3 regions of the Streptomyces sp. NPDC090499 genome follow, and region 3 is predicted to be linked to each of the others. Evidence: riboswitches for the same ligand, from Rfam matches in the RefSeq annotation. Region 3 holds a riboswitch; each other region holds the start of a gene.
What was found. Region 3 has a riboswitch for S-adenosylmethionine ahead of thrC (threonine synthase). Riboswitches for the same ligand answer to the same signal wherever they lie in the genome.

Region 1 (9,717 bases), on a different contig from region 3:
CAGAAGATCCTGACACCGGGGTAATCCGTGAAAAAGCTCTCCGCACGACGACGCCATCCGCTGGCGGCGGTCGTCGTCCTACTCCTCGCGCTGGCATGCACAGGGGGGCTGTACGCCGCGTTCGCACCCGCGGGCAAGGCGCAGGCCGATGAAACATCCCAGTCCCTGACCATCGAGGAGGGCAAGAAGCTCTACTCGGTCGGTTGCGCCAGCTGCCACGGCACCGGCGGTCAGGGTTCGTCCGACGGCCCCAGCCTGGTGGGCGTGGGCGCCGCGGCCGTCGACTTCCAGGTCGGCACCGGCCGGATGCCGGCCGCCACCTCGCAGGGCCCGCAGGTCGTCAAGAAGAAGAACATCTACACCCAGGCCCAGATCGACCAGCTCGCGGCGTACATCGCCTCGCTGGGCGCCGGTCCCGAGGTCCCGACCTCGGAGCAGTACGGCCCGGACGGTGCCGACATCGCCAAGGGTGGCGAGCTCTTCCGCACCAACTGCGCGCAGTGCCACAACTTCGTGGGCTCGGGTGGCGCGCTGACCAAGGGCAAGTTCGCACCGGACCTGCAGGGCGTCGACCCGAAGCACATGTACGAGGCCATGCAGACGGGCCCGCAGAACATGCCGTCCTTCCCCGACACGACGCTGACGCAGAAGAACAAGAAGGACATCATCGCGTACCTGAACGCGGTCAACAGCAGCAACACGGAGAACCCCGGCGGTCTCAACCTGGGCGGCCTCGGGCCGGTCAGCGAGGGTCTGTTCGCGTGGATCTTCGGTCTCGGTGCACTGATCGCGGTCGCCGTCTGGGTCGCCGCTCGGACCGCAAAGGCCAAGAAGTCATGAGTAGCCAAGACATTCCAGAAGAGAACCTGCCCGCTGAGCAGGACCACCACGCGCACGGCGCGGTGAGCGTCGCGGACGAGAAGGACCCCTTCTCGGACCCGGGGCTGCCGCCCCACGAGCACCGGATCCAGGACATCGACGAGCGGGCCGCCAACCGGTCCGAGCGCGTCGTGGCCATGCTGTTCACGGTGTCGATGCTGGCCACGGTCGGCTTCATCGCCTCCTATGTGACGATCCCCAAAGACAAGTCGATCTTCGTCTTCCCGATCGGTCACATCAGCGCGCTGAACTTCGCCCTGGGCCTGACCCTCGGCGCGGCGCTGTTCTGCATCGGCGCGGGCGCGGTCCACTGGGCCCGCACCCTGATGTCCGACGTGGAGGTCGCCGACGAGCGGCACGCCATCGCGGCCGAGCCGGAGGTCAAGGCCAAGGTCCTGGCCGACTTCAAGCAGGGCGCGAAGGAGTCGGCGATCGGCCGGCGCAAGCTGATCCGCACCACGATGTTCGGCGCGCTGACCCTGGTCCCGCTCTCCGGCGTCGTGCTGCTGCGCGACCTCGGTCCGCTGCCGGGCACCTCGCTGCGCCACACGGCGTGGTCGAAGGGCAAGCTGCTCGTCAACATGAACACCAACGAGCCGCTGCGTCCCTCCGACGTCGCCGTCGGCTCGCTGACCTTCGCCAAGCCCGAGGGCGTCGAGGAGTCCCAGGAGGACTTCCAGAACGTGATGGCGAAGGCGGCCCTGATGATCATCCGGCTGCAGCCGGACAACATCAAGGACAAGCGCGAGCTGGAGTGGTCGCACGAGGGCATCGTCGCCTTCTCGAAGATCTGCACCCACGTGGGCTGCCCGATCTCGCTGTACGAGCAGCAGACCCACCACGTGCTCTGCCCGTGCCACCAGTCCACCTTCGACCTCTCCGACGGAGCCCGAGTGATCTTCGGCCCGGCCGGTCACGCCCTGCCGCAGCTGCGCATCGGCGTGAGCGAGGAGGGCTACCTCCAGGCGCTCGGCGACTTCGACGAGCCCGTCGGTCCTGCCTTCTGGGAGCGCGGATGAGCACTAACGAGAACTCCGAGTCCCGCGCCGAGCGCGGGAAGGCACCGGCCGGCGAGCGTGTCGCCGACTGGGCCGACGGACGGCTCGGGATCTACTCCCTGGCCAAGTCCAACATGCGCAAGATCTTCCCCGACCACTGGTCGTTCATGTTGGGCGAAGTGTGCTTGTACAGCTTCATCATCATCATCCTGACGGGTGTGTACCTGACGCTGTTCTTCCACCCGTCGATGAACGAGGTGGTGTACCACGGCAGCTACGTCCCGCTCCAGGGACAGATGATGTCCGAGGCGTTCAGCTCGACCCTGCACATCTCCTTCGACGTGCGCGGTGGCCTGCTCATCAGGCAGATCCACCACTGGGCCGCGCTGATCTTCCTCGCCGGCATGTTCGTGCACATGATGCGCGTGTTCTTCACCGGCGCGTTCCGCAAGCCGCGTGAGATCAACTGGCTGTTCGGCTTCCTGCTGTTCGTCCTGGGCATGTTCACCGGTTTCACCGGTTACTCGCTCCCGGACGACCTGCTCTCCGGCACCGGTGTCCGCTTCACCGAGGGCGCCATCCTGTCGATGCCGATCGTCGGCACGTACATCTCGTACTTCCTCTTCGGCGGCGAGTTCCCCGGCCACGACTTCGTGGGGCGGTTCTACTCGATCCACATCCTGCTGCTGCCGGGCATCATGCTGGGCCTGGTGGTGGGCCACCTGATCCTGGTCTTCTACCACAAGCACACGCAGTTCGCGGGTCCCGGAAAGACCGAGAAGAACGTCGTCGGCATGCCGCTGCTGCCGGTCTACATGGCCAAGGCCGGAGGCTTCTTCTTCCTGGTCTTCGGTGTCATCGCGGCCATCGCGGCGACCACCCAGATCAACCCGATCTGGGCCATGGGCCCCTACCGTCCGGACCAGGTGTCCACCGGCGCCCAGCCCGACTGGTACATGGGCTTCGCCGAGGGCCTGATCCGCTACATGCCCGGCTGGGAGATCAACTTCTGGGGCCACACCCTGGTCCTGGGCGTCTTCATCCCGCTGGTCCTGTTCGGTCTGGTCCTGGGCGCGATCGCGCTCTACCCGTTCATCGAGTCCTGGGTCACCGGTGACAAGAGCGAGCACCACATCCTGGACCGCCCGCGCAACGCTCCGACCCGTACCGGGTTCGGTGTCGCCTGGGTGACGGTGTACATGGTGGGCCTGATCGGTGGTGGCAACGACCTCATCGCCACCCACTTCCACCTGTCGATCAACGACGTGACCTGGTTCGTCCGGATCTTCTTCTTCGCCGGACCGGTGATCGCGTTCATCGCCACCAAGCGGATCTGCATGGGTCTGCAGCGCCGCGACCGCGACAAGGTGCTGCACGGCCGCGAGACCGGCATCATCAAGCGGCTGCCGCACGGTGAGTTCATCGAGGTCCACGAGCCGCTCTCGCAGGAGCAGCTGCACACCCTCACGGCGCACCACCAGTACGAGCCGGCCCAGGTCGGCCCGGCGGTCGACGAGAACGGTGTCGAGCGCAAGGTCAAGGGCTCCGAGAAGCTCCGTGCCAAGCTGAGCAGCGCCTACTACGGCGAGGACAACCAGATCCCGAAGCCGACTGTCGAGGAGTACAAGGAGATCACGAGCGGCCACGGCCACCACTGATCGACCGCGTCGCCACGCCACAGCCGAAGGGCCCCGTCCGTACACCGGACGGGGCCCTTCGCGGTGCCCGGAGCTGGATAGGGTAGGCCCGAGACCGGTTATGTCCCGTACGACGATCAGGAGCGGCCGTATGAGCGCTGTGACCCCCGCTGGAGGCGACACCGCGGCGGGCCGTTCCTGGCCCGAGGTACTGAACGCGCTGCTGTACGGCCAGGACCAGAGCTCCGACGCGACGGCCTGGGCGATGGACCAGATCATGCGCGGCCAGGCCACCGACGCCCAGATCGCGGGCTTCGTCGTCGCCCTGCGGGCCAAGGGCGAGACCGTCGAGGAGATCAACGGGCTCGTCCGCACGATGTACGAGCACGCCAACGTCATCGAGGTGCCGGGCCGCACCGTCGACATCGTAGGCACCGGCGGCGACGGCGCGAAGACGGTGAACATCTCCACGATGTCGGCGCTCGTGGTGGCAGGCACCGGGGCGAAGGTCGTCAAGCACGGCAACCGCGCGGCCTCCTCCGCGTCCGGGGCCTCCGACGTCCTGGAGAAGCTCGGCGTCAACCTCGACCTGACCCCGCAGCGGGTCGCCGAGGTCGCCGAGGAGGCAGGCATCACCTTCTGCTTCGCCGTCAAGTTCCACCCGGCGCTGCGGTACGCGGGCGCCGCGCGCGGCCAGCTGGGCATCCGCACGGTCTTCAACATCCTCGGCCCGCTCACCAACCCGGCACGGGTCCGTGCCCAGGCCGTCGGCGTCGCCGACCCCCGCATGGCCCCCGTCGTCGCCGGCGTCTTCGCCGAACGCGGTCACTCCTCCCTCGTCTTCCGCGGCGACGACGGCCTCGACGAACTGACGACGACCGCCACGTCCCGCGTCTGGATCGTCCGCGACGGCAAGGTCACGGAGGAGACCTTCGACCCCCGTGACGTCGGCATCGGCCTGGTCCCCGTGGAGGCGCTGCGGGGCGGCGACCCGTCGTACAACGCGGAGGTCGCCCGCAGGCTGCTGGACGGCGAGCAGGGCCCGGTGCGGGACGCGGTGCTGCTGAACTCGGCGGCGGCCCTGGTGGCCCTCGACCCGGGCGCCGGGGCACTGGCCGAGCAGCTCCGGGCCGGCATGGACAGGGCGGCGGAGTCGATCGACTCGGGTGCGGCCAAGCGGGTGCTTGAGCGCTGGGCAGCCGCGACGAACAAGTAAGGGGCACGGCCGACGGTGCGGAGGCGCGGTCAGGCCCCGCCGGGCCCCGCCGTCGTGGTTGATCGCCGTTGCGGCGGAAAGAGGAAGACCGGCGCCGATGCTGGTGAAGTCGGCGACCGGCCTGGGTCTCATCCCGCCGCAACGGCACGCAACCCGACACGGTGTTGCCGACGGTGCCCAGCCGGCCAGGCTCCCGTCCCGTCATCCGGACACGGGTTGCGCGTCGGCGATCACTTCACCTAGGTTTTTTGCAGGTCATGAGTGACAGTCATGAGGCCCCGGCCGACTGTCCGGCAACCCTCCGTCCGTGGCGGGGTGCCCCGGGTGAAGACCAGGCCGTAGGCAGCGAGGTCTACGGCAAGCGCGGACCCCTCACGAAACACCAGGGGTCCTGGTCGTCGAGGGAGCCTTCTGTGAGCAAGCGAATGCGATAGGGCGCCGAGCCCCGCCTCCGCACACCCCTTTCACCCTTCCCCGTGCTTGAGCCGTACCGGTTCGCGCGGTGATTCCCCTTGCCTCTCACAGGAGTTCCGCCATGTCCGTCTCCACCGCTGTCGCCGCCCAGTCCGTCTGTGCCCCCCTGCCCGTTCTGGGCCGCGATGTCACCGTCCCGCTCGTCACCGGCGGCGAGGTCGCCTATGCCGCCCTCGACTACGCGGCCAGCGCCCCCGCCCTGCAGCGGGTCTGGGACGACGTCGCGGCGTACGCGCCCTACTACGGCAGCGTCCACCGAGGCGCCGGCTACCTCTCCCAGCTCTCCACGGACCTCTTCGAGAACGCCCGCCGGGCCGTCGCCGAGTTCCTGGACTGCCGCCCCGACGACCAGCTGGTCTTCACCCGCTCCACCACGGACTCCCTGAACCTCCTGGCCCGTGCCCTGCCCGCCGGCTGTCAGGTCTTCGTCTTCGAGACCGAGCACCACGCCTCCCTGCTGCCCTGGCAGGACGCCCGCGTCACCTACCTCGACGCGCCCCGCACCCCGCGCCAGGCCGTCGAGACCCTGGAACGCGCCCTCGCCGACCGCGATCCCCACGGCCCGGCCCTGGTCTGCGTCACCGGCGCGTCCAACGTCACCGGCGAACTGTGGCCCGTACGGGAGCTCGCGGCCGCCGCGCACGCCCACGGCGCCCGGATCGTCCTGGACGCCGCCCAGCTGGCCCCGCACCACCCCGTCTCCGTCCAGGACCTGGACGTCGACTGGGTCGCCTTCTCCGGCCACAAGCTGTACGCCCCCTTCGGCTCCGGCGTCCTCGCCGGCCGCGCCGACTGGCTCCAGGCCGCCGAGCCCTACCTCGCGGGCGGCGGCGCCAGCCGCAAGGTCACCCGGCGCGAGGACGGGGGAGTGGCCGTGGAGTGGCACGAGAGCGCGGCGCGGCACGAGGCGGGCTCGCCCAACGTGATCGGCGCCTACTCCATCGCCGCCGCCTGCAAGGCACTCACCGAGGCGGGCTTCGGCACGCTGGTCGCCCGCGAGCAGTACCTGATCGAGAAGGTGCGGGCGGGGCTGGCCGGGGTCCCCGAGGTCCGGGTCCTCTCGCTCTTCGGCGACGACGCCCCCCGCGTCGGCGTGCTCAGCTTCGTGGTGGACGGCTGGAACAGCTCCCACTTCGCCGCGGCCCTCTCCGCCGAGTACGGCATCGGCGTCCGCGACGGCCTCTTCTGCGCCCACCCGCTGGTCAGGACCCTGCTGGGCACCGACCCGCAGACCCAGGGCGAGTGCGGGGCGCCGGAGGCGGCACCGGGCGAGAAGTCCCTCAACGCGATCCGCGTGAGCTTCGGGGCGGGGACGCCGGACGAGCACGTGGAGCGCTTCGTGAACGCCGTGAAGGAACTGGTTGCCCACGGCGCCAAGTGGACGTACCGCACGGAAGAGGGCCGCTGCGTCCCGGCGGTGTGATCCAGGCCGACCTCAGGGGCAGCGCCCCGTCAGGGGCGCGGGGAACTGCGCGGCAAGCCCCCACCGGTCCGCAGTGTCGTCTCTGCGGGTGCGTCGTGGCTGATCGCGCAGTTCCCCGCGCCCCCAAAAGAAAAGAAGGGCACGCTGCAGCCGGCGGCGCCTACTAGCTGTCCAGGCCGATCGCGAACGCCGCCTCCAGGTCGTGCTGGGAGTACGTGCGGAACGCGACGTGCGTGTCCGTGCCCTCCACGCCCTGGATCTTGCTGATGCGGCCCGGGATCACCTCGGCCAGGTCCTCGTGCTCGCGCACCCGGACCATGGCGATCAGGTCGTACGTACCGGTGACGGAGAAGACCTCGCTGACGCTGTCCAGCGCGGCGATCTGTTCCGCGATCTCGGGGATCCGGTCCACGCTGGTCTTGATGAGGACGATCGCGGTGATCACGGCTGGTTCTCTCCCTCGGGTGCCGGAGCTGGGGCGACCTTCACTTTAGTGGTACGGCCGTACCGCACCCACGCGTAACCGAACCCGAGTCCGAAGCCGACCAGGTGGGCGAGGTAGGCCACGCCGGGGCCGGAGGGGGCCTGGTTCAGTGCCAGCCACTGGAGGGCCGCCCAGAAGGGGAGGACCACCCAGGCCGGGAAGCGGAGCGGGAGGAAGAAGAGGAAGGGCAGGAGACTGGTCACGCGGGCGCTGGGGAACAGGTACAGGAACGCCCCGAGGACGGCCGAGATCGCCCCGGACGCGCCCACCAGCGACTGCGGGGACGTGGCGTTGGCGACCGCGTAGCCGAGCAGCGCGAGATAGCCGCAGCCGATGTAGAAGAGAGTGAACTCCACGCGGCCCATCCGTTCCTCGGTCATCGCCCCGAAGACGAAGAGGAAGAGCATGTTACCGAGCAGGTGCACCCAGCTGCCGTGGATGAACAGCGCCGTGGCCGGGGTGAGCGCCTCCCGGACCGGACCGTCGAACAGGTCCGCGGGCACCACCCCCCAGTGCCGGAAATACGCCCGCTGGGCGGCCGCGAGGGCCTCACCGGTGCCGTAGGACGGGTTGAAGCCGGAGGCGGGGCCGAGCACGAAGATCAGGCAGCACACGGCGATCAGGGTGTACGTCATGGGCGCGGACGTGCCGCGCAGACTCCGCAGGGTCCGGGCCGCCGTCGTGTTCCAGTTGCCGATCATGGACATAGAGCATGGCGTAACCGGACGCAGTGGTGCAGATCGCCTCGCCGCCGCGGACAGGGCGGCGTCGAGTACCCGCCAGGCCGTAGGGTTACGAGCCACACGCGTCGGGACGGCGCGTCACGGACACTAGAAGGAAGCGAACGAGCCACGATGACGGTTCCCCTGCCGACCGCCACGACGCGGTGGCGCTGCACCCTCTGCGGCAACCTCACGCGCTTCGACGTGACCCGCTCGTCGAAGGTGGTCGAGTACGTCCACCTCGACCTGGCCGGTGAGCCGAAGGTCGAGGAGCGCGAGGTGGTCAGTGAGACCATCGAGTCGGTGCGCTGCCGTTGGTGCAACGCGGTGGACCAGGTGGAACTCGTGGACAGGCCGGGCGCCGACTCCTGAGACCGGGAGCGGCCCCGTACAGGTGATGGGGTGTGACGGATGGTGGAGACCACAGGCGGGGGGCCGGGCGACGGCACCGCCGAGGTGCTTGACCGTCCGTTGCCCGACGGTGTGCGACGGCGTGTCGTGCAGATCGTGTCGGACGGGTTCGGCGGCCTGACCCTCGCCGAACTGCCCGCACAGCTGCGACAGTACGCCCGTTTCGCCCCGAATCGCCGGGCCAAGTTCGCGGGGAACGCCATGGCGGCCGCGCTGGAGACGGACACCCTCTTCCGGCAGCGGATCGGGGAGAAGCTGAGAGAGGCCCAGCCGGAACTGGCCGGCGCCCTGGACTCCGGCTCCCCGCCCCCGGCCGCGGACCCGCTCGACGTGGCGGCCGCGGCCTATGTACTGCGCCCCGCGGGATGGGTGAAGCTCGTGGCGGCGGCCGGCGAGGAGGCCCAGCGCGCCGATGCCGAGCGGGCCGACGAGGAGAGCCGGGCCGAACTGGAGCGGCTGCGCGAGGAGCTGGACCGGGCCCGGGAGCAGACCCGGTCCGAGACGGAGCGGCTGCGCACCGAGCTGGACGCGGCGAAGAAGGAAGCCGAATCGCTTCACCGCAAGCTGCGGGCCGCCCTCAGTGACGTGAAGCGCGGCGAGGCGGCGCTGCGCAAGCTGCAGGGCGAGATGGAGACCGGGCGGGCCGAGGGGCAGTCCCTGGTGTCCGCCGCGGAGAGCGAGAGCCGGCGGCTCAAGGCCCGGCTCGGCGAGGCCGAGACGGCCCTGGAGGCCAGCCGGCGGGCCGCCCGGGAGGGGCGCAGCGTCGAGGACATGCGGCTGCGGCTGCTGCTCGACACCGTCCTCGACGCGGCCCAGGGGCTGCGCCGGGAGCTGGCCCTGCCGCCGGTGTCGGTGCGGCCCGCCGAGACCGTGGACGCGGTCGAACCGGGACGAATGACCCCGAAGGACATCGCGGCGCGCGCACTGTCGGAGCACGACCCGGCCATCCTCAACCAGCTGCTCGCGCTGCCCCAGGCGCACCTGGTCGTCGATGGCTACAACGTGACCAAGACCGGCTATCCGCAGATGCCGCTGGAGAAGCAGCGGCTGCGGCTGCTCGGCCAGCTCTCCCAGCTCGCCGCCCAGACCGGTGCCGAGGTCACCTGTGTCTTCGACGGCGCCGAGCTGGCCGCGCCGGTGCTGCTCGCCCCGCCGCGCGGGGTCCGGGTCCTCTTCTCCAAGCCCGGTGTCACCGCGGACGAGTTGATCCGCCAGCTGGTGCGCGCCGAGCCGCCGGGCCGGCCGGTGATCGTCGCCTCGACCGACCGCGAGGTCGCCGACGGGGTCGCGAAGGCGGGTGCCCGTCCGGTGGCTTCTGCGATGCTTCTGAAGCGACTGTCCTGAACGTGCAACCCGCATATGCAATGCCCGAATTGACCGAACCGTCACGCAACGTAGCGTCAATCGTGCATTACCGCTCGTGAGTTATGTGCAAAGAGTGCGTTGCGTGACCAGTTTTTTCGCTGCTGGGTT
Region 2 (9,717 bases), on a different contig from region 3:
GCGACGCGGTTCGCGGCCAGCACGGTCGCGGCGATCGCCAGACCGGGCAGCGCGGTCAGCCACCAGGCGTTGGCCAGGTAGTTGCGGCCGTCGGAGATCAACGTCCCCCATTCCGGGGCCGGTGGCGGCGCGCCGTAGCCGAGGAAGCTCAGCGCCGACACGGCCAGGATCGAGGAGCCGAAGTCCAGGGTGGCCAGCACGATCACCGGCCCGGCGGCGTTGGGCAGCACGTGCCGGCCCAGCACCGAGTACCAGCGGGCCCCGCAGGACCGGGACGCCTCCACGAACACCGCCTGCCGCACCCGCAGCACCTCGGCCCGCGCCACCCGGGCGAAGGAGGCGACGCCGGCAGTGCCGACCGCGACCGCCACCTTCACCGTGCCGTACCCGAGCGCGGTGACCAGCGCCAGCGAAAGGAACAGCGCGGGGATGGCGAGGAGGACGTCCACGAAGCGCATCAGCACGTCGTCCACCCAGCGGCCCACGAACCCGGCGACCACACCGAGCAGTCCGCCGACCACGAACGCGACCAGGACCGCGATCAGCGTGGCCTTCAGGGAGAGCTGGGCGCCGTGGACCACGCGGGAGAAGACGTCGCGGCCCAGTTCGTCGGTGCCGAACCAGTGACTGCCGCTCGGGCCGCGGAAGTTCTGGGACGGCACCCCCTTCAGCGGGTCCTGCGAGGTGAACAGGTCCGGCCAGAAGGCGGCCAGCACCACCAGCACGAGGACGACCACGGACACCAGCAGACCGGGACGCCGCAGCAGGAAGCGCAGCACCCGGCGGATGCCGGCGGGCCCGCCGGGCGGCTCCGAGGAGGATCCGTTCTCGACCGGCCGGGCGAAGCCGAGGGCGGCCCCGGCCTGGTCGTCGACGAGGCTCTGACTCATGCGAAGCCTGCCCTTCTGTCCGAGGCCACCACGATCCGCGGGTCCAGCAGCGGATAGACGAGGTCCACGAGCAGGTTCGTCGCCACGAAGATCAGCGCGCCGAACACCACCACCCCCTGGACCAGCGGGATGTCCTGGGTGGTGACCGCCCCGGCGGTCACCCGGCCCAGACCGTCCCGGGAGAACACCGTCTCGACCACCACCGAACCCGCGATCAGCTGTCCGACCAGCAGGCCGACGACCGTCAGCACCGGCAGCGACGCGTTGCGCAGCGCGTGCCGCAGATGCACCCGCCACCGGCCGGCCCCCTTGGCGCGCGCGGTCTCCACGTAGGCCTGGTCCAGCGCGGTCAGCAGGCTCTTCGCCAGCACCTGGGCGACCTGCGCGCCGGTCGGGATGGCCAGCGTGAGCGCAGGCAGCACCAGCCCCTTGAGCCCGTCGTTGCCGAACGCCGGAAACCAGTGCAGGTTGAACGAGAACGCCTCGACCAGCAACAGCCCCACCCAGAACGCCGGGACCGACACCCCCAGCGGGGGCAGCGACAGCAGCAACTGCCGCAGCCACCGCCGCGAGGTGTACGTCGCCACCACCGCGAGGCCGCCGCCGAGGACCACCGCCAGCAGCAGTGCGGCCCCGGTCAGCTGGAGCGTCTGCGGCAGCGCGTCGGCCAGGGTGGAGGTCACCGGGCGGCCGGTGGAGACCGCGTCGCCGAAGTCCCCGCGCACCGCCCGCCCCAGATACTCCGCGTACTGCACCGGCACCGGCTTGTCGAAGCCGTACTCGTGCCGCAGCCTGGCCAGTTGGGCCGGATCGACCTGCCCCGTGTCCATCCCGGCACCCGCCATCGCGGAGACCGGGTCACCGGGCAGGAGGTCCAGCACCAGGAACGACACCGTGTACGCCGCCCACAGCACCCCGACCGCCTGCGCCAGCCGTTTGATCACATAGCGGCGCATGCGCTAGCCGATCCAGGTGTCGTGCAGCTGGACGCGGCTGCCGGAGTCGAATGTCAGGTCGTGCACCTTGTTCGAGACGCCCAGCTGGGTCTGGAGCTCCACCACCGGCACGTCGTACGCGTTCCGCACGATCAACTGCTGTGCCTCACCGATCAGTTGCTCACGCTTCGCGGTGTCCGTGGTCGCGGCCTGCGCGGACAGCGCCGTGTCCAGCGAACTGGTCGGGAGGTGGTAGAAGTTGGCCAGCCGGGTGGAGAAGGAGCTGCGCAGGATGTCCGGGTCGGCGCGGGTCGTGTTCCCCCACACCACGTCGAAGTCACCCGACTGGAGCGTCGTGGCGAACTGCGTGACCGGCAGCTGCTTGAGCACCACGTCGATGCCGACCGCCTTGAGCTGCTGCTGGACCAGCTCCAGCGCGGGCTGGTTGGTGGCCGCGTTGGGGAACCAGCTGATGGTCAGGGCCAGCTTCTTGCCGTCCTTGGTGCGGACGCCGTCGCCGTCCGCCTTCCAACCGGCTTGCTCCAAAAGGGACTTGGCCTTGGCCGTGTCGAGGGCCAGGTCCGCCGAGAGATCGGTGTAGTCGGGCGTGGTGTGCGCCAGGATGCTGGTCGCGGGCCGGGTGCCGGTCGGGTAGACCGTGTCGGCGATCTGCTTCCGGTCGACGGCGGCCGAGATCGCCTGACGGACCTTCGCGTCCTTCAGCAGGGGCCGCGCGTTGTTGAGCCCCAGGCCGAACACCACACCGGGGTTGGCGCGGCTCCGGAGGGTGACCTGGCCGCCCTTGAGGGACGCCTCGTTGGCCTTGCCGACGCTGCTGATCGCGTCCACCTGCCCGGACTGGAGACTGCCGGCCCGTACGCCCGCCTCCGGCACGACCTTGAACACCAGCTTGTCCAGGTAGGCCGCGCCCTGCTTCGACCAGAGCGAGGAGCCCCAGTCGTAGCCGGTGCGCCTGTCCAGGGTGACCGACTGGTTCTGCACGTACTGCTTGAGCACGAAAGGCCCGGACCCGACCACCCCGTCGCTGCACTTCTGCTGCGGGCTCTTCCTGACGCTCGCCGAGGACTCGATCCCCAGCGAGTGGGTCGAAGTCGCCTGCAGGAACTGGGCGTTGGGCTGCTTGAAGGCGACCTTGACGGTGAGCGGGTCGACCACGGTGGTGCTCTTGGCGCCGCTCAGGTAGCCCTCGGCGAGGGTGCCCAGGGCGCCGAGGCCCGGCACCGCGTCGAAGTTGTCCTTGACCACCTGCGCGGTCAGCTCCGAGCCGTCGCTGAAGGTGACGCCCGGCCGCAGATGGAACGTGAACGTCGTCGCGTCGGAGCTGATCTCCCAGCTCCTGGCGAGCCACGGCACGATCTTGCCGGTCTTCGGGTCCTGGTCGGTCAGGGAGTCCACGATCTGGCGCACCGAGTAGATGGTGTCGTTGCCGGCGACCTGCTGCGGGTCCACGCAGCCGGCGTCGGAGCCCACCGCGAAGGTCAGGGTGCCGCCGGACCTCGCCCGGCCGCTTCCGCCGCCGGAGCCGTCGTCGCCCGAACCGCATGCGGTCAGCAGGACGCTGGTGGTCAGGAGCGCGGCCAGGGGCGCCCATCGGGAGGGTCTGAAATCCGGAAGTGCAGTCACGGAGGGCTTTCTCCTACTCGTGTCACCGGGGCACGACCGCGCACGGATGCGCGGAGGCATGACGGTGTGTGCGGCCCCGGCGGATCGGGACTCCGGCCGGGGATGCGCTGTGCAGACAGGGGATTTGGCATGCGGACGACGCCGGGAACCGGCGGCGAGGGAGGGAACGGCGCGAAGGGGCCGGGACCGGTGACGGAACGTCAGCCGGCGGCAGCCGGGCCGGTCAGGCCCGACAGAGGCAGCTGGTCGAGCGCTTCAGGTCGATGTGGCGCCGGCGCGCGAGCCGGGAGTACGCCGTGGCGTCGGCGGGGGAAGCAGCGGAGTCATCGCTGTGCCGCATGTCGAACCTCCCCGTCTCCGGCCCCGGTCACGGGGCCACGCGCTTGCGGGAGTCATCGGTGATCCCGCCGGGCTTTCACCTGGAGCACCCCACCGCGCGGGAGGGTTGCCGGTCAGCGAGCCAGGGCCTGACGCTGACACTCAATGCCGTTGGCGATGCTACGGATCGATCTTGGCGTACGTCAATGCCGTCACGTGACGCCCTGTCCGGGGAACGCGAACACCTGGACCCGCCTCCGGCACCGGGCGGTGGCACCCCTGCCGGCCTTCGCCGACCCGGACGGCTCCGGCTTCGAACCCGTCTCGGTGTGGGAGCGTGCCCGTGGCAGCGTCGGGGAGTACCTGTGGTTGGTTCTCCGGCCGCTCCGGCAGTTCGCCGCCTGGCGGGAGAAACGCCCCTACGTCGCCGAAGTCACCGCGTGTCAAGCCCGAAGGAGAGCCGGTCATGACCACATTCCCCACCGCGCGAGCCGTGCGGACCACCCCCGAGGGGCTCCTGTGGGAGCCGAGCGAGCGCTGGGTGCGCGGCCGCAAGGGTGACGTCACGGTCGTCGACAGCCGGCACCCCGTCCTTGTCTGGGAGCCGGGTGTTCCCGTGCCGCTGTACGCGTTCCCGCGCGCGGAGGTGCGCGAGGAACTCCTGCGTCCCGCGAAGAACCCGCCGACCGGTACCCACACCGGCTCGCGGATCTTCTACGACGTCGAGGTCGACGGCGAGTTGCTGGCCAACGCCGCCTGGACCTTCCCGGCGGCCGACCTGGCCGACCACATCGCCTTCGAGTGGTTCCGGCGCGTCGGCCGGGGCCTCGACCACTGGTACGAGGAGGAGGAAGAGATCTTCGTCCACCCCCGCGACCCGCACAAGCGGGTGGACGCCATCCCCAGCAGCCGGCACCTCGTGGTCGAGATCGACGGCACGGTCGTCGCGGACACCCGTCGGCCGGTCCTGCTCTTCGAGACCGGCCTGCCCACCCGCTACTACGTCCCGCGCGAGGACGTCCGCCTCGACCTGCTCGAAGCCACCGACCACCACACCGGCTGCCCGTACAAGGGCACCGCCGAGTACTGGTCGTGGCGCGGCGAGGGCGACGTCCCGCCGAACGTCGTCTGGAGCTACCCGGACCCGCTGCCCGCGGTCGGCGCCGTCCAGGGGCTCCTCGCGTTCTACAACGAGGCGGTCGACATCACCCTCGACGGCGAGCGGGTGGAACGCCCCGTCACCCACTTCACCAAGGCGCTCTCGGAGCAGAGGCGCACCTGACGAGCCACGACCGCGGCGTCCGTCCCGACGGGCCTCGCCGGACCACGGTCGGCCGCACCGCGGCGGGGCCTGACGTGTCACCCGTGTACCCCGGCCGAGAACCGGCGCCGGCGGAACCCCGCGACACCGGCCTGCCGCCCGCGTCCTGCCGAGTCGCCCGCTGCGGGGTGCCGAAGGTCCGGACGCCATGGCCGGTCGTCTGGAAAGTGCGCTCTTGTCGTGACAGGGCGGGACGGCGGACTCTGACAGCAGGCACAGCGGTACGCGTACCGGACGTCGGATCCCCGACGGCCCTGAGGCGGCTCAGGAGGCTCCCGGATGTCGGTTTCACCGGAGTGCGGCGGTGACGGCCCCGCCGTCACCGAACGACAGGCGGAGGCGCTGGTCGAGGGGGTCTGCTTCAAGACGGGCCCGCCGCGCAGCGTCGGCGTCGAGGTGGAATGGCTCGTCCACCGGGAGCGTGCACCGCACGACTCCGTCGGCCGGGAGGAGCTGGCCGCGGCTCACGCCGTACTGCGCACCCTGCCACTGGTGTCGGCGCTCAGCGTGGAGCCCGGCGGCCAGGTGGAACTGAGTTCCCGGCCGGCCCCGTCACTGGCCGCCTGCGTCGCGGAGGTCTCCGCCGATCTGGACGCGGTGCGTACCGCACTGCGCGGGCACGGCCTGACCCTGGCCGGGATGGGCGTCGACCCCTGGCAGCGGCCCCGCCGTTTCCTGCGGGAGCGGCGCTACGACGCGATGGAGGCCTGCCTCGACCGTACCGGCCCGGCAGGGCGCACCCTGATGTGCACGTCGGCCTCCGTCCAGGTGTGCCTCGACGCCGGACGGGAGGAACCCGGCGTCATGGGATTCGCCCGCCGCTGGTGGCTGGCACACCACCTGGGCGCGGTCCTGGTCGCGGCGTTCGCGAACTCGCCCATGGCCGAAGGCCGCGCCACGGGCTGGCTGTCCACCCGGCAGCTGAAGTGGGCGGAACTCGATCCGGGACGGGCCGGCGGGCCCTCCCCGGCCCACGACCCACGCCGCGCCTGGGTCCGGCGGGTCCTCGACGCGCCGGTGATGTGCGTACGCCAGGACGGCCCCTGGGAGGTGCCGGACCGGGTGAGCTTCCGCGAGTGGACCCGCTCGCGCTCCATGCGCCCGCCCACCCACGCGGACCTCGACTACCACATCAGCACGCTGTTTCCGCCGGTCAGGCCACGCGGACACCTCGAACTGCGCATGATCGACGCCCAGCCCGGCGACGACGGGTGGATCGTCCCGCTCGCGGTGGTCACCGCCCTGTTCGACGACCCGGACGCCGCCGCGATCGCGCACCGGGCGGTGCGGCCCCTGACCGAGCGGGCCGCCGGGACCCCGGCACCGCACAATCCGCTGTGGACCGCCGCGGCCCGCCACGGACTCGCCGACCCCGGACTGCGGCGCGCCGCGGTCACCTGCTTCGACGCCGCACTGGAGGCCCTGCCCCGACTGGGCGCGGACACCAGGGTCGTGGACACCGTCGCGGCCCACGCCGACCGCTACGTCCGACGCGGCCGCTGCCCCGCCGACGACGTACTCGACCGGGCGGTGTCCGCGCGGCTCCGAGCGGAGTGGTGAGGCGCGTCGCGCCGCTGATCGAGAGGTGCCCGGGGTCGCCGGGCCGGCTGCGCGAGGGCGGGACGGTCCTGATCCACGCGGCGGCCGGCGGAGTCGGCTCGGCCGCGGCCCGGATCGCCCGGACGCTCGGCGCCTCCCGGGATGGTTCGGTTCCGGCGGCGGACGTCGTCGAGGTCCACCGCCGCCAGGAGGCAGGGCGGACCCACGGGAAGACGGTGCTCGCGTTCGCCGGGCAGGGGCACGAAACCGGCTGAGCCGGGTGGGGCGTTCCCGCGCCGCACCGGCGAACGGGCACCTGGTGCCGGTGCGGCGGGCCGGGCCGCCGACGTGCTCAGCCCGCCCGGCGTCGCGCGGGTGCCGACCGGTGGGTGAGGGGAGCCCGCAGGCCGAGGTGCTCGCGCAGCGTGCTGCCCGTGTACCCGGTGCGGTAGACGCCGCGTTCCTGCAGTTCCGGCACGAGCAGGTCGACGATGTCGTCGAGGCCGCCGTTCGGACAGGGCCGGCAGGGTGAGACGGGAGAGGACGGGCAGATCCTCGTCGAGTACGAGCGGATGGAGCCGTACCCCGTCCACGTGACGGCTCAACTCGCCGAGCACAGCGACCAGTCCGTCCGCGGACCCCTGCCGGTGTCAAGGACAAGCGACGCGGCCCACTCCGGTGCCACCGTTGCCTCCGCGATTGAAACCGTTCAATCGATCCTGACTCGCCACCCCATGCATCGATCCTGCCCGCGATCGCCGCGGACCAACCGCGTCCCGAAATCGCCTGCACGGCGATTGACCCCCGCCCCGCCCGGCTTTACGTTACCCACGCCCCTCAGTGTTGAATCGATTCAAGCAGCAACGATTCATCCCATCCGTGTGAGTGAGGAGTCGCAGATGATCAGCAGGAGGAACATGCTCGCGGGCGCCGCCGCCACGGTCGCGGCGGCCGCCGTCGACGGTGTGTCGGTGCCGGCGGCGTCGGCTTCCGGACGGCCTCGGGCGCAGGCACCGACACAGGCACGGACACAGCCCGGCACGGCGGGGGACGGGCTGAGCGTCGTCGGGCCGACCGTCGAGTACGTCCGGCACCCCCTGGGCCTCGACGCCCAACGCCCGCGGCTGAGCTGGCCGTTGGTCTCCGACGGGGTGGACGTGCGGCAGAGCGCCTATCAGGTCCGGGTCGCCACCACGGCGGCGGGCCTTGCCCGCCCGGACGTCTGGGACAGCGGGAAGGTCGCCTCCGGCGAGTCCGTCCTCGTGCCGTACGCCGGCCCCGCGCTGGAGTCCCGGACGCGCTACCACTGGTCCGTGCGGGTGTGGGACGGCGCGGACAGGGCCTCCGGCTGGAGCGCCCCCTCGTGGTGGGAGACCGGGCTCATGGGCACCGGACAGTGGACCGCCGACTGGATCTCCGCACCGGCGAGCCTCACCGACGCACCCTCGTTCGAGGGTGGTTCGTGGATCTGGTTCCCCGAGGGCGACCCGACCAGCAGTGTGCCGGCGGCCACCCGCTGGTTCCGCCGCACCGCCGAACTGCCCGCGGGGATCACCGCGGCGACGCTCGCCATCACCGCGGACAACGTGTACGCCGTGTCCGTGAACGGCGTCGAGGTCGCGCACACCGACCTCGACACGGACAACGAGGACTGGCGCCGCCCGGCCGTGATCGACGTACTGGACCGCGTACAGGCCGGTGACAACGTTATCGCCGTGTCGGCGACCAACGCGACCGTGGGCCCGGCGGGACTCGTCGCCGTCCTCGTGGTGCGCACCGCCTCGGGTGAGCAGAAGGTGTTCACGGACGCCACCTGGAAGGCGACGGACACGGAACCGGGCGACGGCTGGCGGGAGTCGGGGTTCGACGACGGGAGCTGGCCGTCCGCCGGGGTGGCGGCGGCCTGGGGCGGCGGGCCGTGGGGGAGGGTCGTCCCGGTGTCGTACGCCGTCACCCAACTGCGGCACGAGTTCCGGCTGCCACGCAAGAAGGTGGCCCGCGCCCGCCTGTACGCGACGGCGCTCGGCCTGTACGAGGCCCACCTCAACGGCAGCCGCGTGGGCAACGACGAACTGGCGCCCGGCTGGACGGACTACCGCACGCGGGTCCAGTACCAGACGTACGACGTCACCGCGCTCCTGCGGCCGGGCGCCAACGCCATCGGGGCGTACCTGGCGCCCGGCTGGTACGCGGGCAACGTGGGCATGTTCGGCCCCGGCCAGTACGGACAACACCCGGCTCTGCGGGCCCAGTTGGAGGTGGAGTACGCCGACGGGACGAGCGGGCGCGTCACGTCGTCCACCGGCTGGCGGGCCGCAGCCGGGCCGATCGTCGCGGCCGACCTGCTCAACGGCGAGACGTACGACGCGCGCAAGGAGACCCCCGGCTGGACCGCACCCGGCTTCGACGACACGGACTGGCCCGGCGCGCGCGGTGAGGGTGACGTCGGCCCCGGGCTGATCGTCGCGCAGGTGGACGGACCGGTGCGGGTGGAGCGGGAGTTGACCCCGAAGGGGGTGACCCAGCCCAAGCCCGGGGTGTACGTGTTCGACCTGGGGCAGAACATGGTCGGCTCGGTACGGCTGCGGGTGTCGGGGGACGCGGGCACGACCGTACGGCTCAGACACGCCGAGGTGCTCAACCCCGACGGCACGGTCTACACCGCGAACCTGCGGAGCGCGGCGGCTACGGACACGTACACCCTCAAGGGCGGTGGGGCGGAGGTCTACGAGCCGCGATTCACCTTCCACGGGTTCCGCTACGTCGAGGTGACCGGATTCCCCGGTACCCCCACGGTGCGGGCCGTCACCGGGCGCGTCATGCACACGGACGCCCCCTTCACCCTGGACTTCGAGACCGACGTGCCGATGCTGAACCAGCTGCACCACAACATCACGTGGGGGCAGCGCGGCAACTTCCTCTCCGTGCCGACCGACACGCCCGCGCGCGACGAGCGGCTGGGCTGGACCGGCGACATCAACGTCTTCTCGCCCACCGCCGCCTACACCATGGAGTCGGCCCGCTTCCTGTCCAAGTGGCTCGTCGACCTGCGGGACTCGCGGACGACGGC
Region 3 (9,717 bases):
GCCTGAGCGCGCCCAGTTCCCCGCTGTCGACGCCCAGCCCCTGCTTCAGGTAGGTGCCGAAGGAGCCGTACTTGTCCTTGACCTCGTCGAAGCCCGAGTTCAGGTACTCGGCGCGGACGTCCAGGAGCGGCTTGTAGACCTGCGCCTGGGCCGGGGTCATCGCGGCGAGCGTGGCCGCGTTGGCCGAGGCGCGGTAGGTGTTGCTGGCCAGGTAGTCCGCCATCACGGTGTCCCGGGGCACGCCGAGCGCGGTGAGCAGGGCGGCGCTTGACCAGCCGGTGCGGTCCTTGCCGGCGGTGCAGTGATAGAGGAGCCCGTGCTGACGCCCGTCGGCGACGCCGGCGAGGACGGAGGTGTAGGCGGCCCGCGCGCCGGCACCGCTGACCATGAACTTCTCGCCGTCCACCATCATCTGGACGGCGGCTTCCCCGGTCGTCGGCATGGTGGTGGTCATGGAGGATCCGGCCAGCACGTCGGCACTGTGGTATGTCACATACGACGGTACGACGTCGGGCGCCGAGGCCCGCTCGGAGGCCGTCCGCAGGTCGTAGTCGGCCCGGATGCCGAGGCGCCCGAGCTTGGCTACGTCGGCCGCGGTGAGCTTGTCCAGGGCGTCGGAGCGGTAGATCTCGCCCATCTTCACCCAGTGGCCGTCGGCGGTCCGGTAGCCGCCGGCGTCCCGGAAGTTGACCGTGCCGGACAGCTTGACCAGCCGGTCGGCGAGGTGCAGGGAGCCGCCGCGCTCGGGGACGAGGTCGAACCACTGACGGTCGGCGGCGGGCAGCCCCCGCACGGTGACGTCGCCGGTGGCGCCGCCGCGCGCGACGACCCGGCCGTGGGCGCGAACGGTCACCGAGCGGACGCCGGGCGCCTTCCACACCAGCCGGTAGGAGCCGTCGTCGCCGGCCGTCACGGTGGCCGCGGTGAAGGGGATGCGGGAGGAGTGCGACGCGTGGGCGGCCGGCGCGGCGGAGGCCGCGGGCGCGGTGAGGGTGACGGAGGCGGCGCCGAGGGCGAGGACGACGGCGGCGAGTCTGGTGTTGTTCATGAGACGGATGCTGTGTGCACTTACCGACGAACGGATGAACGGCAGATGGATGACTGAACGTGCAGAGATGGCAGTTTGTGCCATGTGCCGTCGGTCGGCCGACGCGCGGGGCGGATCAGTCGCGGGTGCCGGCCGGTGCGCCGACGACGGTGGTGAGCTGGAGTTTGGTCTCGTCCTCGCTGCCCGGCACGGCGGTCATGATGACGATCTTGAGCTCCGTGTCGCCGTCGGTCAGGACGTCGCAGTCCACCGTGACCGGACCCACCGACGGGTGGTCGACCGTCTTGCGGACCTCACGGTTCGCGGTCACCTCTCCCTTCGCCCACAACTCGGCGAACCTCTCGTTGCCTGCGTTCAGGTCGCGGACCAGCGCGGCCAGGCGACCGTCCCGGGGGAAGCGGCCGGTGGCGCGGCGCAGGTCGGAGACGAGGGCGGCGTCGGTGGTGTCGGGGTCCGTGTCGGTGACCGGCCACGGCACGAGGGGGGTGTGATCGGCACCCACCGGGAACCTCTCGCGGGCGAAGTTGCGCATCCGCGGCGGCGAGGCCAAGGGGTCGCCCAGCAGGGCGGCCCACCCGTCGTTCCACCACACCAGTTGCCAGTCCGCCGCGAACACGGCAACCGGCACGTCTCCGAGGCGGACGAGCACTCGCTGCATACCGGACGGGAGATGCTCGCAGATCGTGCCGTCCGCCGGCGGCACGATCCGGGCCAGCCGGTAGAGGTGGTCCCGCTCGGCGGTGGACAGCTGGAGGGCGCGTGCCAGGGACGCCACCACCGACGCCGAGGGTGTCGTGGCCCGGCCCTGCTCCAGACGCACGACGTAGTCGACCGACACTCCGGCCAGGTCGGCCAGTTCCTCGCGCCGCAGCCCGACAGCCCGGCGCTTGCGGACGACCGGCAGCCCGGCGGCCGACGGGGGAAGCCGGTTCCGCCACGTGCGGATCGCCGCGCCCAGCCCGGCCCCGGGGGGTGTCGTCGTCATGCTCCTCATCGTCCCGCATCCCCGATCACCTGCGGGGGCGCAAGGGTGGTACTGGTCTTCCCACCGTCGAAGCGTCCCTGGTCCGGCTCCGTCGTCCGGGCAACCATCGAAGGCATGACGATCACTTTCATCACCGGAGCCAACAAGGGCATCGGCCGCGAGACCGCCCGCCGCCTCATCGCGTGCGGTCACACCGTTCTCCTGGGAGCCCGCGACCGGGAGCGGGGTGAGGAGGCAGCCGCCGCGCTGGGCGCACGCTTCGTCCCCGTCGACGTGACCGACGACGCGTCGGTGGCCGCCGCCGCCGCGGACGTCGCCGAGCACGAGGGCAGGATCGACGTCCTGATCAACAACGCGGGGGTCCAGGGACCCTTCGGTGATCCCGGCGGCCTCACCGCCGCGGACGCCCGCGCCGTCCTCGACGTCAACGTCATCGGCGTCGTCCGCACCACCGCCGCGTTCCTGCCGCTGCTGCGCCGCTCGGACGACCCCGTGATCATCAACGTCAGCAGCGGCATGGGCTCCCTCGCCTTCACCCACGACCCCGGCCGGTCCGAGTCGCACGTCGTCGTGCCGCTGTACGCCTCCTCGAAGGCGGCGCTGACGATGTTGACCACGCAGTACGCCAAGGGGCTCAAGGGCATTCGCGTCAACGCCGCCGACCCCGGCTACACCGCGACCGACATCAACGGTCACAGCGGCTTCCAGACCCTCACCGAGGGCACGGACGCGATCGTCGCCCTCGCCACCGAGGAGCCCGGCGCCGGCACCGGACGCTTCGTCGACCGCCATGGCGAGATCGCCTGGTCCTGACACCGGCAGTCCGGAGCCTGCCGCCTCCGACCAGCGCAAGGACCTGGAGCGACCGTCACGCAGCACCTCTCCGGCTGCGGAAACGCCGAAGGGCGGCACCCCCTGTCGAACAGGGGATGCCGCCCTCGGTGCTGCGCAGGAACTGCCGAGCCGTCAGGCTCAGAAGTCCATGTCACCGCCCGGCATGCCGCCCGGAGCGGCCGCGGCGGCCTTCTCCGGCTTGTCGGCGATGACGGCCTCGGTGGTGAGGAACAGCGCGGCGATGGAGGCGGCGTTCTGCAGGGCAGAGCGGGTCACCTTCGCCGGGTCGATGATGCCCTCGGCGATCATGTCGACGTAGTCGCCGGTCGCGGCGTTCAGGCCGTGACCCGGGGTCAGGTTGCGCACCTTCTCGACCACGACGCCGCCCTCGAGGCCGGCGTTGACGGAGATCTGCTTGAGCGGGGCCTCCAGCGCGAGCTTGACGGCGGCGGCACCGGTCGCCTCGTCACCCTCCAGCTCCAGCTTCTCGAAGACCGAGGAGGCCTGCAGCAGGGCCACGCCACCACCGGCGACGATGCCCTCCTCGACGGCCGCCTTGGCGTTGCGCACGGCGTCCTCGATGCGGTGCTTGCGCTCCTTGAGCTCGACCTCGGTCGCGGCACCGGCCTTGATGACGGCGACGCCACCGGCGAGCTTGGCCAGGCGCTCCTGGAGCTTCTCGCGGTCGTAGTCCGAGTCGGACTGCTCGATCTCGGCGCGGATCTGGTTGACCCGGCCGGCGACCTGGTCCGAGGAGCCGCCACCGTCGACGATGGTGGTCTCGTCCTTGGTGATGACCACCTTGCGGGCGGTGCCCAGCAGGTCGAGCGTGGTGTTCTCCAGCTTGAGGCCGACCTCCTCGGAGATCACCTCGCCGCCGGTCAGGATGGCGATGTCGTTCAGCATCGCCTTGCGGCGGTCGCCGAAGCCCGGGGCCTTGACGGCGACGGACTTGAAGGTGCCGCGGATCTTGTTGACGACCAGGGTCGACAGGGCCTCGCCCTCGACGTCCTCGGCGATGATCAGCAGCGGCTTGCCCGACTGCATGACCTTCTCCAGGAGCGGGAGCAGGTCCTTGACGGAGCCGATCTTCGAGTTGGCGATCAGGATGTACGGGTCGTCGAGGGACGCCTCCATACGCTCCATGTCGGTGGCGAAGTACGCCGAGATGTAGCCCTTGTCGAAGCGCATACCCTCGGTGAGCTCCAGCTCCAGACCGAAGGTCTGGGACTCCTCGACGGTGATGACGCCTTCCTTGCCGACCTTGTCCATGGCCTCGGCGATGAGCTCGCCGATCTGGGTGTCGGCGGCGGAGATGGAGGCCGTGGAGGCGATCTGCTCCTTGGTCTCGACGTCCTTCGCCTGCTCGAGGAGGGCACCGGAGACCGCCTCGACGGCCTTCTCGATACCGCGCTTCAGGGCCATCGGGTTGGCACCGGCGGCCACGTTGCGCAGGCCCTCGCGGACCAGGGCCTGGGCGAGCACGGTCGCGGTGGTCGTACCGTCACCGGCGACGTCGTCCGTCTTCTTGGCGACTTCCTTGACCAGCTCGGCGCCGATCTTCTCGTACGGGTCCTCCAGCTCGATCTCCTTGGCGATGGACACACCATCGTTGGTGATCGTGGGGGCGCCCCACTTCTTCTCAAGGACGACGTTGCGGCCCTTGGGGCCGAGGGTGACCTTGACGGCGTCGGCGAGCTGGTTCATACCGCGCTCAAGGCCGCGCCGCGCCTCCTCGTCGAACGCGATGATCTTGGCCATGTGAAGTGGTCCCTCCAGGACTGGGGGTGAGTCTTCGGACCGCGCCCGCGCCCGCGACGGACGGCTCGCCGACCCGTGGGTTCCTTGCCCCACCCGGCCTGCGGGCCTCACCGACCCGGTCCTTCGTTGTCACTCTCACCTTCAGAGTGCTAACGCCAATGATTAGCACTCGGCCTAGGCGAGTGCAAGCGGCTCTCGCGGACTGGGGCCCAGGACATGAGGAGCGGAGGCCCGGAACCTGCGGGCCGGCGCCCGGGGCACGGGGGCCGGGAGCCAGGGACCTGCGGGCCGGGAGCCCGGGACATGCCGAAGGGCTCGTGCCCCGGGAGGCACGAGCCCTTCGAAGAAATACAGAAGAACGTCGCTGTCAGTCGGCGCGTGCTTCAGCTGGTCGCCAGCCGGACCATGTCCGCCTGCGGCCCCTTCTGGCCCTGCGAGATCTCGAAATCGACCCGCTGACCCTCTTCCAGGGTGCGGTAGCCGTCCATCTGAATCGCGCTGTAGTGGACGAAAACATCCGCACCACCGTCGACCGCGATGAAGCCGTACCCCTTCTCCGCGTTGAACCACTTGACGGTGCCCTGAGCCATGCCTAACTCCCCTATTACTGGCCCTTGCACAGATCCACACTTCGCGGATCCGGGTCAGACCTCACCCCCCATTGGTTGGGGGCGTGCGCCGGAACGCGTCGACCGCGGCTGAATGTATCTGTCCAACTGCCGTCTGCAACAGGTCAATCGGACGAGAATTCTGGACGGAAGGGGTCCGGAATGTAGCAAGAATTCGGCCGAATTCAGGGCAAGTCGGGCCCCATAAAGGCCACAAAAGCCGCATATAACCCGCGCACTTTGGCTACTTCTTGTCGGGCTCGCGGTATCGAATACGGGGCTCCCGACCTGGAGATCGGGACCGTGTTCCCCAACTGTACCGCGCTCAACCACACAGAATTGCCCCCTCCGCTTCTCTCACGGAGGGGGCAATCGGATGAACAGTCGGTGATCGGCGTTACCGAAGGTAATGTTCGGTCATTCGATCAGCCTGTCAAGCGGGGCCGCAGGTCAGCCTCCGGCGACGGCCGGGATGATGGAGACGCCGGCGCCGTCCGGGGTGACGGTCTCCAGGCCCTGCTCGAAGCGCACGTCGTCGTCGTTGACGTACACGTTGACGAACCGGCGCAGCTTGCCCTGGTCGTCCAGAACCCGCGCGGAGATGCCGGTGTGCTTCTTCTCCAGGTCCGAGATGACCTCGCCGAGCGTGGCCCCTTCGGCGGCGACTTCGGCCTGGCCACCGGTGTAGGTGCGCAGGATGGTGGGGATGCGAACGGTGACGCTCACGTTTTTACCTCCGGTCCGGGCAACGCCCTATTTCTCGGGGGACTCAGGCGAGCCCGGCCTCGCGGAAAGACTCCAGATTCGGGCGAATGGTCGCGGTGAGTCCGGTCCCCGCCACCGCGTCCAGCGTCTTCAGTCCATCACCGGTGTTGAGTACAACGACCGACTTCGCCGGATCAATCAACCCATTCTCAATGAGCTTTTTGGTGACTCCAACCGTCACTCCGCCGGCGGTTTCCGCGAAGATTCCCTCGGTCCGCGCGAGCAGCTTGATGGCGTCGACGACCTGCTCGTCGGTGACGTCCTCCACCGCGCCGCCGGTACGCCGCGCGATATCGAGGACGTACGGCCCGTCGGCCGGGTTGCCGATGGCCAGCGACTTGGCGATGGTGTTCGGCTTCTGCGGGCGGACCACGTCGTGGCCCTCCTTGTAGGCCACCGACACCGGCGAGCAGCCCTCGGCCTGGGCACCGAAGATCTTGTACGGCCGGTCCTCGACGAGACCGAGCTTGATCAGCTCCTGCAGCCCCTTGTCGATCTTCGTCAGCTGCGATCCCGAGGCGATCGGGACGACCAGCTGGTCCGGGATCCGCCAGCCGAGCTGCTCGCAGATCTCGTACGCCAGGGTCTTGGAACCCTCCGCGTAGTACGGCCGCAGGTTGACGTTGACGAAGCCCCAGCCCTCGCCGGCCGGGTCACCGATCAGCTCGGAGCAGAAACGGTTCACGTCGTCGTAGTTGCCCTCGATGCCGACGAGCTCGCCGCCGTAGATCGCGGCCATGACGACCTTGCCCTGCTCCAGGTCGTGCGGGATGAAGACGCAGGAGCGGAAGCCAGCGCGGGCGGCGGCGGCGCCGACCGCGCCGGCCAGGTTGCCGGTGGAGGAGCAGGAGAGGGTGGTGTAGCCGAAGGCGCGGGCGGCCTCGACGGCCTGGGCGACGACGCGGTCCTTGAAGGAGTGCGTCGGGTTGCCGGAGTCGTCCTTCACGTACAGCCCGCCGGTCACCCCGAGCTCGCGGGCCAGGTTGTCGGCCTGGACGAGCTTGGTCCAGCCGGGGTTGATGTTCGGCTTGGTCGCCACGTCCGCGGGGACGGGCAGCAGCGGCGCGTAGCGCCAGATGTTCGCGGGACCCGCTTCGATCGTCTTGCGGAGTTCCTCGGTGTCGTAGGCCGAGAAGTCGTACGCGATCTCCAGCGGGCCGAAACACTCCTCGCAGGCGAAGACCGGGCCGAGCGGCACCCGGTGACCGCACTCGCGGCAGCTCAGGGCGGCGGCGGGACCAAGGTCGACGGTGGAATCCGTGGTGCTTGCAACAGTCTGCACAGCCATGTGAGGCGAGGCCCTTTCTCCTCATCTTCCTCACGACGCATCTCGCCGTGAGACGGATTTGGCACCTTCCCTAGCCGGGAGCCTCGCGGCGATCGACAGTGATCTACGAGTACCGACTGGAGGGTTGCCGGGGCTTCATCGGGCCGTTTCCCTCTGCCCCTCTGGATGAGCGGTATGTAGTTGTCAACGCCGGGTGACCCCAGGACATGCGATGGTCATCGGCGTTGTTCAAGACTGTAACCGAAGGCCAGGACAGTTGAGAGAGTCGTCCGAACCGCGAGATGGATCACACCTCGTCGTGTGACCGTGACAGTGAGGAGCCGCTGACCGTGCTGGAAGAAGCCGAGCGCTGGCTGGCCACCCGCTCCTGGTCCGTAACCGACCGCCCCCTGCACAAGATCATGGCAGCCAAACGGTCCTCCGGGCAGACGGTCAGCGTCGTGCTGCCCGCGCTCAACGAGGAGGAGACCGTCGGCGACATCGTCGCGATCATCCGCCACGACCTCATGCAGCAGGTGCCGCTCGTCGACGAGATCGTGGTCGTCGACTCCGGCTCCACCGACCGCACGGCGGCCGTCGCCGCGGCCGCCGGCGCCCGCGTGGTGCACCGCGACGCGATCCTGCCCCGCATCCCCGCCGTCCCCGGCAAGGGCGAGGTCCTCTGGCGCTCCCTCCTGGTCACCACCGGGGACATCGTCTGTTTCATCGACGCCGACCTGCGGGAGTTCTCCTCCGACTTCGTCACCGGCATCGTCGGCCCGCTCCTCACCGAACCGGGCGTGGACCTCGTCAAGGCGATGTACGACCGCCCGCTCGGCGGCGCCGCCGGGCAGGGCGGCCGGGTCACCGAGCTGATGGCCCGCCCGCTGCTGAACATGCACTGGCCGCAGCTGGCCGGTTTCGTCCAGCCGCTCGGCGGCGAGTACGCGGCCCGCCGCTCGCTGCTGGAACAGCTCCCGTTCCCGGTCGGCTACGGCGTGGAGCTGGGCATGCTGGTCGACGCCCTGCACCTGGTGGGGCTCGACGCCCTCGCCCAGGTCGACGTCGGCGTCCGCAAGCACCGCCACCAGGACGGCCAGGCCCTCGGCCGGATGTCCGCCGCGATCTACCGCACGGCCCAGCTCCGGCTGGCCCGCGGCCACCTGATCCGGCCCGCCCTCACCCAGTTCGAACGGGGCGAGGACGGCTTCGAGCCCCGCACGTACTCCGTGGACACCGAGGAACGCCCGCCGATGGTGGAGATCACGGAGTACGCCGAGCGCAAGGTGGCGTGAGTGCGGGGTCCGCGTGCGTGGCGTGAGTTCGCCGTACGGCCGTATACGGCGGCGCGTCGGGCGCGGCCGTACGTTTGAGCGTTTACGGGCCGGGCTAGGTTGAGGCGTATGGCTTCCCCCATGGCTTCCACCGGCGGTGCCGAGGTGCTGGTCGCGTCCAATCGCGGCCCGGTCTCGTACGACCTGCGCGAAGACGGTTCGCTGCACGCCAAACGGGGCGGCGGCGGGCTGGTCTCGGGCCTGTCGGCGATCGGGCCGGACGCGAACGCGGTCTGGGTGTGCGCCGCGCTCGGCGACGGCGACCGGGAGGCGGTGCGGCGGGCCGAGGGCGGCCGGCTGCCGGCCGGGGACACCGGCGGGCAGCAGGTCCGCATGCTCGACATCGACGCGGACGTATTCGCCGACGCGTACAACGGCATCGCCAACTCGGTGCTCTGGTTCGTCCACCACATGCTCTACCAGACCCCGCTGGAACCGGTCTTCGACGCGGAGTTCCGGCGGCAGTGGGGGTCGTACCAGGCCTACAACCGCGCCTTCGCGGAAGCGCTGGCGCAGGAGGCGGGCCAGGGGGCGGTGGTGGTCATCCAGGACTACCACCTCGCGCTCGCGCCGCGCATGCTCCGGCAGCTCCGCCCGGACCTGCGCATCGGCCACTTCTCCCACACCCCGTGGGCGCCGCCGGACTACTTCCGGCTCCTCCCCGACGACATCGCGGCGGAGCTGCTCGGCGGGATCCTGGGCGCCGACCACGCGGCGTTCCTGACGCGGCGGTGGGCGGACGCGTTCACGGACTGCTGCCATGCGGTGCTGGGGCCGGGGATCCCCTCCTCGGACACCCGGATCGGGGTGCACGGGCTGGGCGCCGACGCGGACTTCCTGCGGAAGCGGTCGCACGAGCCGGACGTGGACGAGCGGATGCGGGCGCTGCGGGCGGAGATCGGCGGCGAGGGGCGTAGGACGATCGTCCGGGTCGACCGGACGGAGCTGTCGAAGAACATCGTGCGGGGGCTGCTGGCGTACCGGCAGCTGCTCGACGGCCACCCCGAGTGGCGGGAGCGGGTGGTGCATGTCGCGTTCGCGTATCCGTCGCGGCAGGACCTGTCCGTGTACCGCGACTACACGGCGGAGGTGCAGCGGGTCGCGGACGAGATCAA

Region 1: another riboswitch for S-adenosylmethionine. It lies ahead of ACIQVL_RS02080 (aminotransferase class V-fold PLP-dependent enzyme); the one in region 3 lies ahead of thrC (threonine synthase).
Region 2: another riboswitch for S-adenosylmethionine. It lies ahead of ACIQVL_RS37175 (putative leader peptide); the one in region 3 lies ahead of thrC (threonine synthase).

Annotation. Positions count from the first base shown of each region.
Region 1 is NZ_JBIVXP010000001.1:449,854-459,570, reverse strand. It holds gene ACIQVL_RS02100 (c-type cytochrome) at 28-840, shown strand; gene ACIQVL_RS02095 (Rieske 2Fe-2S domain-containing protein) at 837-1,898, shown strand; gene ACIQVL_RS02090 (cytochrome bc complex cytochrome b subunit) at 1,895-3,535, shown strand; gene trpD (anthranilate phosphoribosyltransferase) at 3,666-4,730, shown strand; SAM riboswitch class IV at 4,984-5,100, shown strand; gene ACIQVL_RS02080 (aminotransferase class V-fold PLP-dependent enzyme) at 5,266-6,627, shown strand; gene ACIQVL_RS02075 (Lrp/AsnC family transcriptional regulator) at 6,791-7,072, opposite strand; gene ACIQVL_RS02070 (rhomboid family intramembrane serine protease) at 7,069-7,812, opposite strand; gene ACIQVL_RS02065 (hypothetical protein) at 7,966-8,205, shown strand; gene ACIQVL_RS02060 (NYN domain-containing protein) at 8,245-9,588, shown strand.
Region 2 is NZ_JBIVXP010000014.1:12,856-22,572, forward strand. It holds gene ACIQVL_RS37160 (ABC transporter permease) at 1-890, opposite strand, end outside; gene ACIQVL_RS37165 (ABC transporter permease) at 887-1,846, opposite strand; gene ACIQVL_RS37170 (ABC transporter substrate-binding protein) at 1,850-3,469, opposite strand; gene ACIQVL_RS37175 (putative leader peptide) at 3,693-3,809, opposite strand; SAM riboswitch class IV at 3,844-3,957, opposite strand; gene ACIQVL_RS37180 (DUF427 domain-containing protein) at 4,254-5,069, shown strand; gene egtA (ergothioneine biosynthesis glutamate--cysteine ligase EgtA) at 5,388-6,668, shown strand; gene ACIQVL_RS37190 (hypothetical protein) at 6,665-6,922, shown strand; partial or broken gene ACIQVL_RS37195 (F420-dependent methylene-tetrahydromethanopterin reductase) at 7,000-7,152, opposite strand; gene ACIQVL_RS37200 (alpha-L-rhamnosidase) at 7,547-9,717, shown strand, end outside.
Region 3 is NZ_JBIVXP010000007.1:167,628-177,344, reverse strand. It holds gene ACIQVL_RS26105 (tyrosine-protein phosphatase) at 1-1,048, opposite strand, end outside; gene ACIQVL_RS26100 (helix-turn-helix transcriptional regulator) at 1,164-2,042, opposite strand; gene ACIQVL_RS26095 (SDR family NAD(P)-dependent oxidoreductase) at 2,148-2,846, shown strand; gene groL (chaperonin GroEL) at 3,006-4,628, opposite strand; gene ACIQVL_RS26085 (cold-shock protein) at 5,012-5,218, opposite strand; gene ACIQVL_RS26080 (MoaD/ThiS family protein) at 5,687-5,962, opposite strand; gene thrC (threonine synthase) at 6,006-7,289, opposite strand; SAM riboswitch class I at 7,308-7,461, opposite strand; gene ACIQVL_RS26070 (glucosyl-3-phosphoglycerate synthase) at 7,619-8,563, shown strand; gene ACIQVL_RS26065 (trehalose-6-phosphate synthase) at 8,684-9,717, shown strand, end outside.